DNA from 2 places in the Salininema proteolyticum genome. Region 1 is predicted to be linked to the other one. Evidence: riboswitches for the same ligand, from Rfam matches in the RefSeq annotation. Region 1 holds a riboswitch; the other holds the start of a gene.
What was found. Region 1 has a riboswitch for thiamine pyrophosphate ahead of ACFTE1_RS07015 (ECF transporter S component). Riboswitches for the same ligand answer to the same signal wherever they lie in the genome.

Region 1 (3,887 bases):
ACCAGCTCCCCGCCGGGTCGCTCGCGGAGTGGGAGTCGAACTGCGCGTTGAGGTCGCGCAAGGTCGTGTCGAAGAGGTCGAGGATACCGTCGGCCTCCGGCATGGGAGGCGGCCAGCTCTCGGACTCCGCGCCCTCGGAGATGGCGAGGGTCTTGTCGCAGTAGACCTCCGCCACGTGCTGGACGAGGTCGCGCCCGGTCCAGTCGGGGCACGAGGGGACCCGGTCCTCCAACGCGGTGGAGGCGGCCCCGCGCAGGAGGGCCGCCTCGGAGTCGAGCAGGCTTCTAAAAGTGTCGTTGTCCATGCCCGCAGTCTAAGCGAGGGGTGTGACAGGGGCGAGCGGGTTTCACGCGTTCACGCGGTGGACCAGCGGCATGTAGTCCTGGAACGCCTTCTCGATCTGGCGCGGGCTCAGGCCGTAGTGGAAGATGTCGTACTCGTGCCGCCTGTCGCGCAGGGGCCGCTCGGTCAGCCCTGAGAGCTTCTCGGCGTCCTCCGCCGTCCAGCGCGCCCCGATCTGCTCGTAGAGCTTCGGCACGTAGTTGTGCGGATCGGACACCAGCTGGTGGTAGCCGACGTCGACGACCGCCCCCATGGGCGCGTCGGGCCGGTGGCGCCGCCCGCTCTCGACGGACTCGCTGAGGATCTCCAGCCACATGCGTCCGATCTCGTGCAGGTCGATGTTCCTGACGTGCAGGCCGCCCAGCGTCTCGACCAGCGAGCAGAAGGAGCCCATGACGGTGATCGGGTCGCGGTGCGTCCACACGATCTGCGCGTCGGGGAACACCTTGAACAGGACGTCCAGGTCGCCCACGTGGCCGGGGTACTTGAGGATCCACCTCTTGCGCTCGCGGCCGTACTGGAGGACCTGCAGCGCCTGGCGGAGGTAGGCGTAGTCCGCCGTCTGGTCGCGCTGGGACTGCCATTCCCGGTAGTCGGGCATGAGCGCGCAGCTGAGCGGGAAGTAGGTGTGCGGCATGAGCGCGATCGACTCCTCGGGCTGGTCGATGCGCACCGGGTGAATGACGTCGAACGCCGGGGAGAACTTGAACGTCGCCCGCAGCTCGCGGTCGATGGACTTGATCCGCCGGTCGCGCTCGGCCGGGTCGTCGTCGAGCGCGGTGTAGTTCAGCTCCCACAGCAGCGGTCCGCGGTGCCCGGCCGAGCGGGCGAGGATCTTGTGGGTGAGGCTCGTGGCCGTGCGGGGCAGTCCGACGACGAAGACCGGCCGCTCGATCCGCTCGTTCGCGACCTCCGGGACGCGGCGGTGGATCTCGCTGACCCGCATGCGGTTCTCCAGGCGTGTCGCGGCGTTGCCCAACTGCCCCTTCCAGCCGATGGGCGTCAGACCGGGGACGTTCGCGAAACAGCGCAGCAGGAAGTCGAGGTCCTCGGCGAAGGGCGCGTCGGCGCCGAGGTCGTATCCGGTCTGCGCCTGGACCTTCTCGACCGTCCTCCACCAGGCGGCCGACGCGCGCTCGGGGTCGGTGCGCTCGCGGGTGGCGGGGGCGAGCACGGAGTTGAGGATCTTGGCGGTACGGGTGATGCGACGCATGGGCACGCCTCTTCTCATCGGTGTCGGGCAGTCGTCTTGCGGGATAACGACTTGAACGATACGCGAAAGTAGGATAGAGGAGGCGGCGAGGTCGATGCCCTGGGGCGGGAGGGAAACGAGCCGACGGCGGATAGCCGCCGGCTCCACACAACAGGACAGAGAAAACTGCCGACTAGTGCGTCGACGGCATCCCCTTATGTCAATTGTGACGATCTGTGCAAGCTTTTGGTTCCGCGACGCGCCGATGCTACCGTCTAATTGACGACAGGGGAGCCCTCAGGCTGAGAGTGCGGACCGCCCGCGGTGCGCAGACCCTTCGAACTTGACCCGGTTCGGACCGGTGGAAGGAGTCGGAGGTCTCTTCTGTGCCCCATTGCCCGAATAGAAAGGCACGGAAGTGTCGCTGCAGAACACGCCCACACGCTGGCGCATGGCCGACATCATCGCCTGCGCCGTACTCGCCGTCGCCTTCGGCGCGGTCTTCCAGGCGTGGAACCTCGTCTGGGCCGCCTCGGAGCCGCTCACGACCGCCTACCCGCCCGCCTCGGGCCTCCTCTACGGCGTCTGGCTCATGCCGGCCGTCCTCGCCCCGCTCCTCGTCCGCAAGACCGGCGCCGCCGTCTTCACCGAGGGCTTCGCCGCGCTCGTCAGCACCATGCTGGGCAGCGCCTGGGGCCTGCTCGTCGTCGTCCAGGGCTTTGTCCAGGGACTGGGCGGCGAGGCCGCCTTCGCCGCGGGCCGGTACAAGCGCTACAACATCGCCGTGTCCGTCTTCGCCGGAGCCCTGAGCGGCCTCTTCGCCACCACCTGGGACGTCTTCGTCTCCTACGGGGCGACCTCCCTCTGGGCGTTCAAGATCCCCTACATCCTCCTGGCCGCCCTCTCCGGCGCCGTCGTCGCCGGCCTCGGCTCCTGGGCCCTCTACAAGGCGCTCCTGCCCACCGGCGCCGTCAACGCCCTCGCCGGCGGCGCCGACCGCAAGCGCGTTTGAGAAGGACGGACCTGACATGCGGATACGCGCGCGCGGCTTCTCCTACCGACATGCGGGGCGCCGCGCGCACGCACTCCGGGAAGTCGACCTCGCCGTGGAACCGGGGGAGAACGTCCTCCTACTAGGGCCCTCCGGCTCCGGCAAGTCCACCCTCCTGGCCGTCCTGGCCGGACTCGAACACGCCCGGGGCGGCGAGGCCGCCGGCGAAATGACCGTGGACGGCCGCGACCCCTTCGAGACCCGCCACCGCACCGGCATGGTCTTCCAGGACCCCGAGACCCAGCTGATCATGGCCCGCTGCGGCGACGACACCGCCTTCGGACTCGAGAACCAGGGCGTCGCCCCCGAGCGGATCTGGCCCGCCGTCGCCCGAGCCCACGAGGCCGTGGGCTTTCCCTACGCGGCCGACCACGCCACCACCGCCCTCTCCGGCGGCGAACAGCAGCGCCTGGCCCTGGCCGGCATCCTCGTACGCCGCCCCGAACTGCTCCTGCTCGACGAACCGACGGCCAACCTCGACCCGGAAGGAGCCGCCCTTGTACGGGACGCCGTCCGGCCCGCCCTCGACGACCCCGACATCACCTGCGTCATGATCGAACACCGCCTGGACGGACTCTGGGAGAGCTTCGACCGCGTCGTCGCACTCGACTCCGGAGGACGCCCCCTGGCGGACGGGCCCGTCGCCGACGTCCTCACCACCCACGGAGAAATACTCCTGGACCAGGGAATCCGCATACCCGGCGCCCCCGCGACCACACCCCGCCGCGGCGAACCGGGCGAAGAACTCCTGCGGGCCGACGACGTCTCGTACCGCTACGGCAAGAGAGAACCCCTGGCGTTGCGGGAAGCGAGCTTCGCCGTCCACCGCGGAGAACTGGCCGCCCTCACCGGGCACAACGGCTCCGGCAAGAGCACCCTCTCGCGCCTTCTGGGCGGCCTGGCACCCCCGACCTCCGGAACCGTCACCGCCGCCGGAGAGAAGAAACCCCTCCACAAGCTCAAGGCCCCCGCCCTCGCCGCACGCGTCGGCACCGTCTTCCAGAACCCCGAGACCCAGTTCGTCACCTCGCGCGTCGCCGACGAACTCGCCTTCGGCCCCCGCAGCGCCGGATGGAGCGACGAACGCACCGCCGCACGCGTCGCCGAACTGCTGGAACGCCTGCGCCTGACCCACCTGGCGGACGCCAACCCGTTCACCCTCTCCGGAGGCGAGGCACGCCGGCTCTCCGTCGCCGGAGCGCTCGCCGCCGCGCCCGACGTCCTACTGCTCGACGAACCCACCTTCGGGCAGGACCGGCGCACCTGGACCGAGATGACCGACCTCATGGACGAAGTCCGCCG
Region 2 (3,887 bases), 720 kb from region 1:
GTGGTACTCGCGGATCTCCGGCACCAGGTCGGCGGCCTTGCGCAGCAGGTCGAGCACGGCTCCGGCCGTCGCCCTCTCCTCGTCGGCGATCTCGTCCGACGTCGCCCCCACGACGACCTCGCCGCCGGGGCGCGGGACGATATAGAGGGGATCTCCGTCCACAATGGCCCGGATGGTGCGGGTGAGGGCGCCCTCCCCGGCTCGCAGGCGCAGGACGACTCCGCGCACCGGGCGGACGGGAAGCCCCAGCTCTCGCGAGCCGTTCCCGGCGGCTATGACGATGGGGCCGGTGCCCTCGCCCCGGTGGTAGGCGCTCTCTTCGAACACGACCCCGCGCTTCCGGCAGGCGGTATCCAGCGCCGTGAGCACGGCGCGCGGGTCGACCGAGTGGTCCGAGCCGATGACGAAGCCCTCCCGGCAGCGGTGGCCGATGAGCGGTTCCTGCTTCCTCAGGCCGCGCGCGCCGACCTCCTCGACCGGCAGGGCGAGTCTCCGGTACAGGCCCACCTGGCGGCGCACGGCCGCGCGGTCGGACTCGTTCCAGCCCAAGAGGATCGTGCCCTCCGGGCTGTAGTCCAGCCCGACGCCGGACTCGGCCTGGAGCTCCTCGGCGAAGCCGCGCCAGAGCCGCACCGACTCCACCGCGAAGGGGACGAGGTCCTCTTCGCCGAACTCGGCCTCGGTGACCGCGGCGAGCATGCCGGCGGCGGCGTGCGTGGCGCCCGATCCGGGCCGCGGATCGCGGACGGTGACGCCCCAGCCCTTCTGCGAGGCGCGCCAAGCTGTGGCGAGACCGATGATTCCGGCCCCGGCTACGGTGAGTCGCATCGGCTATACCGCCCCCGCCGGCGTGCCGGCGCGTTCCCCGACGGCGTGGAGGAGTTCGCCCACTGCCGCTTTGACGTCGGCCGCCCGCGAGACGGCCGAGACGACGGCGACCCCGTGGGCGCCGTTCTCCACGCACTCGGCCGCGAGATCGGCGTCCAGGCCGCCGATGGCGATGACGGGCAGGTCCACCGCGCCGGCGACCGCGCCCATGCCGTCCAGGCCGATGATGCGCTTCAGGGCGGTCTTGGTGCCCGAGGCCCGCACCGGCCCGACTCCCAGATAGGTGGCTCCCACGCGCCGGGCCGCTCGCGCCTCGTGCGGGTCGCGGCAGGTCGCTCCCACGATCGCCGTCTCCGGCAGGATGGCGCGGGCCGCGTCGGCGGGAAGGTCGTCCGCGCCCAGGTGGACGCCGTCGGCCCCGACGGCCATGGCCACGTGGACGGCGTCGTTGACCAGGCAGACGGCGCCGGCCTCGCGGCACAGCCGGGCTATGGTGCGGGAAAGGTCGAAAGTGAGCCGGTCGGTGTAGCGGTCCTCGCCGCGGACCTGGACCAGGCGGGCGCCGGCCTCGAGGGCGGCTTCGACGACGCCGACCGGATCGGCGTCCGGCCTGGTGTCGGTGATGATGTGCAATCGCGGCAACGGTACTGGAGACCGCATGTCTACCCCTCTCCCTTCGCCAGTATTACCTGGATCAGGTTGGAACGGTCAGGGCTACCGAGCCCATTCTCAGCCCGATGCATCGGGCTCCCGTGAGTACATGAACTTGTTCGCTCCGCTGTGAGGCGGCTGCGGGCTTCACTCTACGCCACCGACTTTTCGAACACAAGGACCGAACGTCGGCAGTCGTGACAGGGACAACAGAGTGTCATCGAGCCGTGCCGGAAAAGCGCAGCTCATTCGCGCCGGTGCTCAAGGTGGACGGCGCGGGGAACGCGCGATCGCGTCCTACGTGCTGGGAAGCGCGGCTACGCCTCGTAGCGGCAGACCTTGAGGACGCGGTAGCCCTTGGCGCTGGCGTGCTTGTCGACCTCCCAGCCGCCCTCGACGAGCCACTTGGCCAGGGAGTCTCCGCCCAGGTGCTTGGAGACGACGAGCCAGGCGACGCCCTCGGGTTTGAGGCGGGGCAGCCAGGTCCGCAGCAGGTCGTGGAGCGACTCCTTGCCGATCTTGATCGGGGGGTTGGACCAGATCTCGTCGAACTCGAGGTCCTCCGGCACGTCCTCCGGACGTCCGACATGGACCGCCCCCTCGCAGCGCGCGGTGTTGCGCCTCGTCAGGTCCAGCGCGCGCTCGTTGACGTCCACCGCCCACACCTCGGCGTCACCGCTGCCGGCCAGGACCGTCGAGATGGGGCCGTACCCGCAGCCGAGGTCCAGGAACACGCCGGGCTCGCTCGGCGGGACGACCTTGTTGAGCAGCACGCTCGTTCCCAGGTCCAGGCGGCTGCCGGAGAAGACGCCGGACGAGGTCGCCAGCTCGTAGTCCTTGCCGTCGAGGGTGAAGCGGATCGAGCGCTCCCTGTCCTCGGAGGCGGGGCTGGCGGTGAAGTAGTGGTCCGGGGCGGGCTGCCCGCCGGACTGGTTCTGGGAGTCTGACACGGTTCCATTGTGCCACTCCGGGGCTCCGAACTGGGCCGCCGCGGCCCTAGATCACTCGGGTCGGACCGCCCCGGTCCCGGCCGGTCGGCGCGGCGCCGGGCCGCCGGAGGCCGCAGTGCGGCGCCCCGTGCCCGGCGTCTCGTCACCTGTGCTCACCGGGACCGCCCCATCGCCCGGCCCACCAGGCCCCAGCCCAGCGCCGCTCCCCCGGCGACGGTCGCCGCCCACACGAGCACCGACACGGCCAGCAGGACCACCGTCCACAGGTCGGCCGCCGGGTACCACGTCGCGGTGTGGAGCATCAGGTAGTCCACGACTATGTTCACGACCACCAGGGCCCCGAAGGCCAGTCCCGCGAACAGCCGTCCGCGCCCGCCTCGGGCTTCACGCTCTTCCATGCGGCGCAGGATAACGGCTACCGCCTCGTAGACCGCGCAATCGGACCCGTGTCCCGCGGCGAGTCGGCCACCCCGACGGGTGAAGGTCGGAGCGCGGCGCGTGTCGATCAGCGGTTCCCCAGAAGAACATCGGTACTATTCGCTCCCATGGACCATACTCCCGACAGAGGAACCGCACCGAGATGAACCGCGTCTCTCCGTTCGGCGTACCCGAACTCGACGATTCCGCGCCGCGGTCCGACCGCGGCGAAGCCGGCGGCACCGCCGTCCAGTCTCCGCACCCCTCCCCTCCCGACCAGTCCGTCCGCCTCCCCGAGGCGCGCTCCGCGGCGGCGTACGACGCCCTGCCCGACGCTCCTCCCACCGTGTCCGTCCGGGTGCCCGGGAACCGTGCTGCGGCCTCCGTCCCTCCGTCCGAGGCGCGCCCCCACACCGCGCCGGGCGCCCACTACTCCGGGACGGCGAAAGCCTCGAAGGCCCCGCGCCACTACGTCAAGTCCCCCTCCGAGAAGACCGTGGCCGTCCGCGCCCCCGCGGTTCCCGACTCCTCCTCGTCCCGCCCCGACGACACGCCGACCGTGCGCCGCTCCGCCGCCGACCTCTCCCCCGAAGAGGAGATGGAGAAACACCTGGAGGACATCCGCGCCTCGCGCCCTCTCCGCCGCGCCGCCGAGAAGGCGCGCCGCCGGACCAAGTGGTGGATGAAGGTCCTCGCCGCCGCCTCGGGGCTGGTGGCCGTCGCCGGCTGCATCGCCGGCTCGTACGTCGTCCTCTCCGAGAACGAGTCCGCTCCGGCCGAGCCCCCGCCCGCGCAGGCCGGGGACTCCGCCGCCGAGGAAGAGGCCGAGGAGCCGGTCAAGGAGGAGCCCGAAGAGGTCGTCGACCCGATCCTCGCGCGCTCCACCGACTCCGAGCCGATCACCGCCGCCGAACTGTTCGGCGTCGACGAGCTCCGCCCGTCGGACACCGACCGATCCTACCGCGTCCTGGGCCGCGACGAGATGAAGACCTGCTCCGACGCCGCCATGGGCGACCTGGCCGACGTCATCGCGGAGACCGA

Region 2: linked by a shared signal. The riboswitch ahead of thiE (thiamine phosphate synthase) and the one ahead of ACFTE1_RS07015 (ECF transporter S component) in region 1 are both predicted to bind thiamine pyrophosphate.

Annotation. Positions count from the first base shown of each region.
Region 1 is NZ_JBHUNX010000001.1:1,492,333-1,496,219, forward strand. Features, by position in the region: gene ACFTE1_RS07005 (maleylpyruvate isomerase family mycothiol-dependent enzyme) at 1-304, opposite strand, end outside; gene ACFTE1_RS07010 (sulfotransferase family protein) at 347-1,555, opposite strand; TPP riboswitch at 1,812-1,921, shown strand; gene ACFTE1_RS07015 (ECF transporter S component) at 1,953-2,546, shown strand; gene ACFTE1_RS07020 (ABC transporter ATP-binding protein) at 2,563-3,887, shown strand, end outside.
Region 2 is NZ_JBHUNX010000001.1:767,423-771,309, reverse strand. Features, by position in the region: gene thiO (glycine oxidase ThiO) at 1-828, opposite strand, end outside; gene thiE (thiamine phosphate synthase) at 832-1,488, opposite strand; TPP riboswitch at 1,483-1,592, opposite strand; gene ACFTE1_RS03630 (class I SAM-dependent methyltransferase) at 1,797-2,429, opposite strand; gene ACFTE1_RS03625 (hypothetical protein) at 2,582-2,827, opposite strand; gene ACFTE1_RS03620 (hypothetical protein) at 3,010-3,887, shown strand, end outside.